One region of the Psychrobacillus sp. PGGUH221 genome, then DNA from elsewhere that is predicted to be linked to it. Evidence: riboswitches for the same ligand, from Rfam matches in the RefSeq annotation. Region 1 holds a riboswitch; each other region holds the start of a gene.
The links. A riboswitch is a leader RNA that binds a small molecule or an ion and turns the genes downstream of it on or off. The one in region 1 is predicted to bind lysine.
Positions count from the first base shown of each region.

Region 2: it holds a riboswitch for lysine, as region 1 does, so the genes downstream of both, PGC35_RS17095 (transporter substrate-binding domain-containing protein) here and PGC35_RS13630 (aspartate kinase) in region 1, are expected to answer to the same signal.
Region 3: it holds a riboswitch for lysine, as region 1 does, so the genes downstream of both, PGC35_RS15435 (Na+/H+ antiporter NhaC family protein) here and PGC35_RS13630 (aspartate kinase) in region 1, are expected to answer to the same signal.

Region 1 is NZ_JAQMHQ010000007.1:234,609-237,898, forward strand. It holds gene uvrC (excinuclease ABC subunit UvrC) at 1-1,418, shown strand, start outside; lysine riboswitch at 1,457-1,636, shown strand; gene PGC35_RS13630 (aspartate kinase) at 1,788-3,005, shown strand; gene PGC35_RS13635 (YslB family protein) at 3,053-3,290, opposite strand, start outside.
Region 2 is NZ_JAQMHQ010000010.1:85,820-89,109, reverse strand. It holds gene PGC35_RS17100 (amino acid ABC transporter permease) at 1-461, opposite strand, end outside; gene PGC35_RS17095 (transporter substrate-binding domain-containing protein) at 522-1,367, opposite strand; lysine riboswitch at 1,495-1,678, opposite strand; gene PGC35_RS17090 (purine-cytosine permease family protein) at 1,972-3,290, shown strand, end outside.
Region 3 is NZ_JAQMHQ010000009.1:40,559-43,848, reverse strand. It holds gene PGC35_RS15445 (bifunctional metallophosphatase/5'-nucleotidase) at 1-212, shown strand, start outside; gene yunB (sporulation protein YunB) at 261-1,040, shown strand; lysine riboswitch at 1,083-1,266, shown strand; gene PGC35_RS15435 (Na+/H+ antiporter NhaC family protein) at 1,372-2,943, shown strand; gene lipA (lipoyl synthase) at 3,063-3,290, shown strand, end outside.

The sequences.
Region 1 (3,290 bases):
ATTTTGGCCCCTATCCTAATTCTCACGCAGCTCATGAAACAAAAAAGCTATTGGACAGATTATATCCATTACGTAAATGTCAGAAAATGCCTAATCGTGTTTGCCTATATTATCACATGGGACAATGTCTAGCACCATGCGTGAAAAAAATAGAGGAATCCACTTATAACGAAATAATTCAAGAGATATCTAGCTTCTTAAATGGCGGACATACAACTGTGAAGAATAATCTGACGGAAAAAATGAATGCTGCTGCCGAAAGTTTAGAATTTGAGCGTGCTAAGGAATATCGAGATCAAATATCTCATATTGAACAAGTGATGGAAAAACAAAAAATGACAATGAATGACTTTACTAGTCGAGATGTATTTGGGTATTCCGTTGACAAAGGATGGATGTGTGTCCAAGTATTCTTTGTTCGACAAGGGAAGTTAATCGAAAGGGATGTTTCTTTATTTCCTATTTATCGCGATCCCGAGGAAGAGTTTCTAACATTTTTAGGTCAGTTTTATGCAAAACCAGAACATATCAAGCCAAGAGAAATTTTTGTGCCAAATAGTACAGATTTGCATTTAGCAACTGAATTACTAGAAATGAAAGTCATAATACCTCAAAAAGGAACCAAAAAGAATTTAGTAGATCTCGCAGAGAAAAATGCAGTGTTGGCTTTGAATGAGAAATTTCATCTTATTGAGAGACAAGAAGAACGTACTATTGGTGCTGTAGAAGAATTAGGCGACTTAATGGGTATCGCAATTCCAAGTCGAATTGAAGCTTTTGATAATTCGCATATACATGGAACGGATGCAGTATCAGCAATGGTTGTTTTTGTAGATGGTAGAGCATATAAAAAAGATTATCGAAAATATAAAACAAGAACAGCTGCCAAACATGATGATTATGGAGCGATGCGTGAGGTAGTAAGAAGAAGATACACGAGAGTTTTAAAAGAAAACTTGCCTTTGCCTGATTTAATCATTATTGATGGTGGAAAAGGTCAAATAGAGGCTGCACGAGAGGTTATCGAAGATGAATTAGGATTAGATATTCCCATTGCAGGTCTTGCGAAAGATGGAAAACATCAAACTTCCCAGTTGTTATTTGGAGATCCAATGGAAATTATAGCGATGAAACGAACAAGTGAAGCGTTTTACCTATTACAGCGAATACAAGATGAAGTACATCGTTTTGCAATTACATTTCATCGACAACAGCGTGGAAAACATACAATTGCTTCTTCGTTAGATGGTATCGAAGGAATTGGGCCAAAGAGAAAGACCTTATTATTAAAGCATTTTGGTTCCATTAAGAAAATGCAAGCGGCTAGTAAAGAAGAATTCATGGATGCAGGGCTTCCTGAAAAGTTAGCAGATATAATGATAGCTCATTTTCAGAAAAAGTTATTGTCTTCTGAATAATCTTATGTTATGGTTGTAACAATTTAATATTCACTTTAAGTGAAGATAGAGGTGCGAATTGACAAGAGTACTCAGCAGAAGGATGAAAAGATCCTGTGATGGTTGAGGAAAGGGTCGTTCGCCGAAACATAGAAAAGCTTTTCCTTTTCTTATGTTGGTTCTGCATTTAATAAATGTAGAATTGTCAGAATGCAATATTCTGGAGGGCTATCTCACATGGACAATTCTTTTGACCGTGTATGGGACAAAGCTTTTCACAATATGTGAGAAGCTTTTTTTATTTAGTTATCGTCCCAACTCCAGCGCCTTATTATGATGCAAACATAGGCGGTTGCATTGATAGATAATGAAATAAGGGAGAAGATGTTCATGAGTAAAATCGTAATGAAGTTTGGTGGTACTTCCGTTGCCACTACAGAAAAAATTGCTAACGTTGCTAGAAGAATTCAAAAGGAGAAAGAAAAAGGTAATGAGGTTGTAGTAGTTGTCTCAGCAATGGGAAAATCTACAGATGAACTAGTGGATTTGGCGAACGAGTTATCGAATGCACCATCAAAAAGGGAAATGGATATGCTTCTATCAACAGGAGAACAAATCACCATGTCTCTATTGGCTATCAAATTAAGTGCATTAGGCATAGATGCAGTTTCTTTAACTGGATGGCAAGCAGGATTACAGACAGATGATGTACATAGAAATGCCAAAATCCTTACGCTCGATCCTTCCAAAATTTTGGACAAACTTTCGGAAGAAAAGGTAGTAATTGTTGCAGGTTTTCAAGGTATTTCCACACAGGGAGAAATTACAACACTCGGTAGAGGTGGCTCAGATACCTCCGCAGTAGCAATTGCAGCTTCTATTGGGGCAGAAATTTGTGATATCTACACAGATGTAGATGGAATATATACTTCAGATCCCCGATATATCAAAAATGCTCGGAAACTGGAGCAACTTGAATATGATGAAATGTTAGAACTTGCCAACTTAGGTGCAGGTGTATTACATCCAAGAGCAGTTGAATTTGCAAAAAACTACAAGATACCATTACGTGTACGCCCAAGCTTTAGTGAGGAAGAGGGTACAATTTTAAAGGAGGAAATCGATGTGGAAAATAATTTAGTTGTTCGAGGAGTTGCTTTTGAATCCGATATAGTCCGTTTAACAATCGAATATGAAGTACCGTTTAATGGGTCTTTAGCATCTATATTTACGACACTTGCAGCAAATCATATAGATGTTGATATAATCGTGCAGTCGATAGTAGACGGTGTAAAACCAGCAGTTTCATTTTCTATCAAAAAAGAATCATTAGCGGAAGCGATTACGGTTTTGGAATCCAATAAACAAAATCTTGGCTTTACATTCGCTGACTTTGAAGTAGGACTGGCAAAAGTCTCAATCGTTGGCTCGGGTATGGTTTCTAATCCCGGTGTTGCTGCCCAAATGTTCGATCGTCTTCGAAAAGAAAATATTCCTGTGAAGATGGTAAGCACATCGGAAATAAAAGTATCTGTCGTCGTACCTCAAACGGATATGATTTCAGCGGCTAACGCCTTACACAATGAATTTGGTTTAGAGATTGCATAACAAACAAAAAAGCAATGTACGGTTTCGTACATTGCTTTTTTGCATCATTATAAAATAGTAGTTTTTAAGTCCCATTTAACTTGAAAAGTGACGATTCCATTTTTCTTTTGCTGTTCGTCATAGCATTCTGTTAAATAACCACCAATTTTCTGCTGTTGCTCAGCTAAAAAACCAGCTTCTAATCGATGACTTCTGCCTTTCCCGCTTTGTGGCAAATTTAAAGTTTGTAAAGTATAAAAAGCGGAATCTTTTGTCGTTTTTTCTAAAACTAAAATTCCCCAACCT
Region 2 (3,290 bases), on a different contig from region 1:
ACCTGTGGTAATACTACATGAAGCATCGTTTGTATATGATTCATACCGATTGCTTGTGCTGATTCAAATTGTCCTTTATCAATGGAAATGACACCACCACGAACAATCTCGGCCATGTATGCCCCCGTATTAATAGATACGATAAAAATAGCTGCAGCAGTTCTGTCCATATCCACACCAAAAGCTAAAGCAGAACCATAATAGATAACCATCGCTTGTACAATCATCGGTGTACCACGGAAAAATTCAATATACATCGTTAGAATTGCATTTACTATCTTCAAGAAAATTCGTTTTACTTTTCGTTCTGGCATAGGGATTGTTCGAATAACTCCTGCCAGCAAACCAATAATGGCTCCAAAGATTGTACCAATGATAGAGATTAAGAGCGTCATCCCTGCTCCACGTAGGAACATCGGCCAGTTATTGGTAACCATTGATATTATATACTCAATGCTCATACTTATCCTCCTCAAAAATTAAACCGACTGCAAAGAGATGCAGCCGGTATCACTTCATCTTTATTCAGAAGCGGGTTGATTTTTAATGGCAGTATCCATAATGTTTTGACGATCTTCTTCTGAAATGCCCGCCAATATATCATTAATTTGTTTTGTTAAGTCACTGCCCTTTTTAAGTCCAACTGCAACTGCTGTTTCTTCTTCATCCGCAACAAATCCATCGGTAAATTCAACCATCGCAAAGTTTTCGTTCGCTGATGAAGCACTTATTCCTTCTGGACGTTCAGAAACATAACCATCTAGCATTCCAGACTCTAGTGCTACACGCATTGCAGGGAAGTTATCCATTGCTGGTTGTTTTTCTACACCTTTAATTTGATCTATTACGCCATAATGTGAAGTATTTAATTGTCCTGACACTTTTGCCCCGCTAAAATCTTGAATAGAAGTAGCTCCCTCATAAGGTCCACCTTTTTTAACTACCATTACAAAGTTAGAAGTGTAATAGTTTTCAGAGAAGTCGATTGTTTCTTTACGTTCAGCTGTCGGTGACATACCTGCAATAATTGCATCGATTTTACCTGACTCTAAGGATGGAACTAGTCCGTCCCATTCTGTTTTCACAATAACTAACTCTTTTCCTAATCCTTCAGCAATTTTTTTGGCAATTTCTACATCGTATCCACCTGCATATTCTGCATTGCCGTCAATTTTTACACCGCCGTTTGAATCATCTAATTGAGTCCAGTTGAATGGAGCATATCCTGCTTCCATACCAACTGTAAAAGTGTTGTCGTCACCTTTAGAAGATGATGATTCTGTATTTTCTGTATTACTTGACCCACATGCTGCTAAAAGCATCATGATAGACACGAACATTACTAAAACTATTAGTTTGTTTTTCATTCTATTTCTCTCCTTTTATATATGATTATGTTTTTAACTACTAAAAAAGGACAACTTACATAAAAAAAGACCTGAGATGAACTCAGGTCGCAATATGTATAGTTGCCCTAAATCCTCTACTTTTCCCAAATGAGATAGCACACCACTATAAACCGGGATGTTTATAGCGGACAGTCCTGTAGTTATTCACTACAGACCCAGCAAGTAATACCGAGAACTATTACAAACTTCGGCGACATTTCCTTCTCCCTAGAATCATGGCTTCTCAAACTCCACTAAGGACTGTTAAATATCGCGCCTCTACCCCACTACATAAGTGAGGTCGTATTTAATTATTGTCCATAGTCTACAATAAGAAATACTATCTGTCAATCATTCTAGAAGTAATAACAAGTTTCTGAATTGAAAATAATCTTTTAAAAGTAAATACATTTTTTCAAACGCTAAAGGAAATAATAAACTCTAGCTAACTAATCTCAATCGTTATTTTTAAAAAACGTTGGCATTACTGTTATAATAGGTTATGGATGAAGTGGTAGACGAATTTATCAAACAAATGGAAGTGAGTTGTTTTATGAATTAATATATAAAAGGAGTTGATATTATGGGATCTGTCAAAGTCGCAGATCACAAAGTGTCAGAAGAAATGAAAGATGATTTTTCATTAGATCGAGTGCCTCGAGACCAAAGGAAGATGGGTTGGTTTAGTATTACCAATATCACATTTGGTATCGCAACGGCAATTTTTTATTTTCAAATGGGAAGCGTTATGGCACTTCAATTCGGGGCTATAAATGCTATCATATCCTCCATATATGCGATAATCGTTGCCGGTATACTCGGAACGTTCATAGCTTATCTATCAGCCAAATCCGGGATGAACGTTAACTTATTATCAAGAGGCGGAGGTTTTGGTTACATAGGTGCATCGTTAACCTCATTCATTTATGCAACAAACTTTATCATGTACTGTGCCTTTGAAGGCCTGATTTTAGTTTCCGCAGTTCACACCTTCTTCCCCGCCCTACCTGAATGGGCACTAATCATTTTCTTCGGATCTATTGTTATTCCATTAAATTGGTTTGGTATTAAACAACTAGATAAATTACAAAAATGGTCTTTACCGATTTTCGGTATTTTTTTATTGTGTGCCATCATAATGTCTTTTTTCACTCCAACGGTTTATGAAGGAGCATTTTGGACGTATATGCCAGAAGGAGTACAGGTGGGTGGCCAAGCTTTACTACTTTGTATAGGAATGCAACACGGAATAATGGGTCTGACAGCATTACTCTCTTCAGACTACGCACGTTTTCTTAAACCAAAGGATTTAAAAATTGGATCTTTTGCAATTGGTTTTATTCCACAAATTTTCTGTTTTGGAGTTATGGGTGGTCTTGGTATATGGTTCGGTGTTCGTTTAGGTGAACCAAATCCAGGTGTTTATATCGTTCTACTCTTAGGTTTAGGTGGCGTATTATTCACTATGTTAACTCAGCTTAGAATTAACGTTACCAATATATACAGTAGTTCCCTATCACTTTCTAACTTCTTCGAGAACGTATTTAGATTTACACCAGGCAGACGATTTTGGGTTGTTGTCTCAGGTATTTGTGCAATTTGCTTGATGTTAGGTGGTATTGTGGATCATTTAGATACAGCCATGACATTCCAAGGAGTCTTTTTACTCGCTTGGGCATCGATTCTAGTTACGGATGCCATGATCGTGAAAAAACTATTAAAAATTGGGCCAGGTTATTACGAGGCTCGACACGAATATTTATATAAATGGAATCCTGTTGGAGTAGTATCTTTACTTATCTCAAGTGGTTTAGGTACGATAGCCGCACTAGGTTATATGGGATCATTTCTGGAAAGTACTGCGGCATTCTTCGCAGCACTTCTAGCAGCTATTCTCACCGT
Region 3 (3,290 bases), on a different contig from region 1:
TGCAATTTAACCAGCTATACGAGGATGAAGAAGGCGATGTATACGTAAAAGGAGAACTCGTTAAACTTGAAAAAACCTATTATCTTGCAACACTAGATATGTTCACGTTTGGCTATTTCTTTCCAGCCTTTAAATTTGCGACGAAGCAGTATTTTATGCCTGAATTCATACGGGACGTGTTAAAGTGGTACGCCCAAAAAAATGAAATATAGTCATTTAAAATCCTCCAGTTACATATAAATAACTAGGGGGATTTTTTTTTGTTGTTCTATCGTAAAAAGAAAAGAATCAAGTTTTTAAATATGCAGCGTAAATTAGCCATTTTTCTAGCTTGCTTTATCCTTTCTGTAGCGGGTTTGTTTTATTGGATCAATGCTCGCTTAACTCCAACTTATCTGCAATATGCAGAGGTACAGACGAACAAAATTGCTTCCATGGTGATAAGTAAAGCGATTAATACTAGAATTGCTAATGTGTTAGATGTAAATGACATTATTGAGCATGTTCCATCCGAAAGTGCTAATAATATGGTGACGACAAAATTTAACACGGAAATAATTAATCGAGTTTTGTCTGATACCCAAAGTTTAGTGCAATCTCATTTAGAGCAAGCGGAAAAGGGTAATCTATCAAGTTTACCTTATTTAGATGATATTGAGTATGATAAACAAACAATGGAAGATCAAGGTGGGGTCGTATTTTTTGTACCAATGGGGCAGGCAGCTAATATACCCCTAATCGGAAACTTAGGTCCAAAGATTCCCATTCGATTTCATGTGATTGGAAACGTTCAATCAACCGTTGAACAAAGTATTGATGAGTTTGGAATAAACAATGCCTTTGTAGAGATAAGTATTCTATTAAAAGTAAACGTCCAAATAATTGTTCCACTTGCCAGTAAAATGAGTACGGTCGAACAAAGGATTCCGGTCGCAATGGGTTTAATTCAAGGTCAGGTTCCACAAATTTATACAAAAGGGGAAGGTGGAAACGCTCCTTCTGTCGAAGTACCAATAAATCCATTACCAAAACAAGAATGATTGCAAGAGCTTACTTTTGATGTTAAAGTAATAGATGCAAAATGAATAGGTAGAGGCTGCATTGCTTAATAGTACTATACGTGAGGATGACAACGTAGATCGTTTAGGAAAGGAAGCAGTGCCGAAACTAAATGTTCTTGTCCTATAACATTTAGTTGGGGTTATTTTAAAGAGGAATAACACTGCCATTTATATGGAATCATATAAATGGTGAGCTACAGAGTATGAATGAAAGTGTAATCTTGAATTCTATAGTAGAGGCCAGCCATTCTTTTTGGTTGGCCTTTTTGTTTACTGTTCTGTGCCTCCGCCTGAAAAGGAGGAAACTATTTTGGAAAGTACTATATTTTCTTTACTACCACCATTATTAGCAATCATTATGGTTCTTGTAACGAAAAGAGTTTTATTATCACTCGGAGTTGGTATTGTATCTGCCTCTCTTTTAGTAGAAGGCTTTGACCCGGTAGATTCTTTACTTTTGCTATGGGAATCATTTAAAGTATCTTTTTGGGATGAAGGTTTAAACACATCTAATATTTACATTTTATTATTTATCTTATTTTTAGGTATTATTACTGCTTTAGTTGGTTTGTCTGGTGGAAGCACAGCTTTTGCGGCTTGGGCTGTTAAACGAATCAAAACTAGAAGAGGCTCCAAATTACTGACAGCTTTTCTAGGAATAATTATCTTTGTAGATGACTATTTTAATGCCTTAGCAGTTGGCCAAATTGCTAGACCTATCACTGATAGTCATCGCGTTTCGCGAGCAAAATTAGCTTATTTTATTGATTCTACATCTGCCCCAGTGTGTGTAATAGCGCCCGTCTCAAGTTGGGGAGCATTTTTAATAAGCCAATTGGGTGTTATTTTTGCAACTCATGCGGTTACTTCCTATACACCTCTTGAAGCTTTTATGTTAATGGCTCCTATGAACTTTTATGTTATCGCTACCCTTGCCATCGTTTTCTTTATGGCGTGGACTGACTTTGATTTAATGCCAATGAGAAAGCATGAAAAGATTGCAAAAGAAACAGGGAAGTTATTCGACACAAGTAAACCTAATCCAGGTGAGCTACAAGGTAATTTTCCAGAAAACAAATATGGAGAAGTTAAGGACTTGTTATTACCAATAATTACATTAATAGTAATAACTCTATTATCTATGTTTTGGACAGGTTATCAAAACTCAAATCAAGAACTCAATATATTTGTAGTTTTTGAAAATACGGATGTTCCTATTTCTTTATTTATTAGTGGACTATTAGCTACAATACTCGCTGTATTATTATACTTACGTCAGCTAAAATATAATCCAACAGCAAAGATTAATTTTATTTGGAAAGCTTTAGTTACTGGAATAAGTTCCATGTTACCAGCAATATTCATCTTAATATTTGCATGGTCATTATCATTTTTAATCGAAACTATTGGAACTGGCCAATATTTAGCCAACTTAGTTGCTGAAAACAATATACCGGTTGGAGTAATTCCAGTCTTACTATTTGTCCTAACAGCGATCATGGCTTTTGCAACAGGTTCATCATGGGGTTCTTTCGGAATATTACTCCCTATCGGTGCTAGCATTATCATGGCAATAGAACCCGAGCTATTGCTTCCTGTATTGTCTGCAGTTTTAGCAGGAGCAGTTTTTGGTGATCATTGTTCACCAATCTCTGATACAACAATAATGTCAGCAACAGGGGCTGGTGTAAATGTTATAGATCATGTCATGACACAATTGCCATATGCCATAACTAGCGCAGTAATAGCTGCTTTCGGTTATTTAATATTAGGTTTAACTGGATCTGTTATTATAGGATTCGTATCGGTTGTATTGATCCTAAACATGTTGTTTTTAGTGTGGAATTTTAAATCAAAAAAAGAAGACTTTAAACAGGGCTAAAACTAGCTCTGTTTTTTTATAATCATGCGTTAAACTAGGAATGAGAAGGTTGTTTGAATTAAAATAATATGTTACATTGACAACAGTGTAGTTAGTTTAAAGAATGGGGTCGATATGAAGTGACATCGTGTAAACCAACGAAATCAGAGCATCAACGTAAACCAGATTGGTTAAAGATAAAGTTAAATACAAATGAGGACTATAAAGGTCTTAAAAAGTTAATGCGTGAAAATAATTTACATACAGTTTGTGAAGAAGCAAGATGCCCAAATATTCATGAATGTTGGGGATCACGGAGAACAGCTACTTTTATGATTCTTGGAGCAGTTTGTACTCGTGCTTGCCGT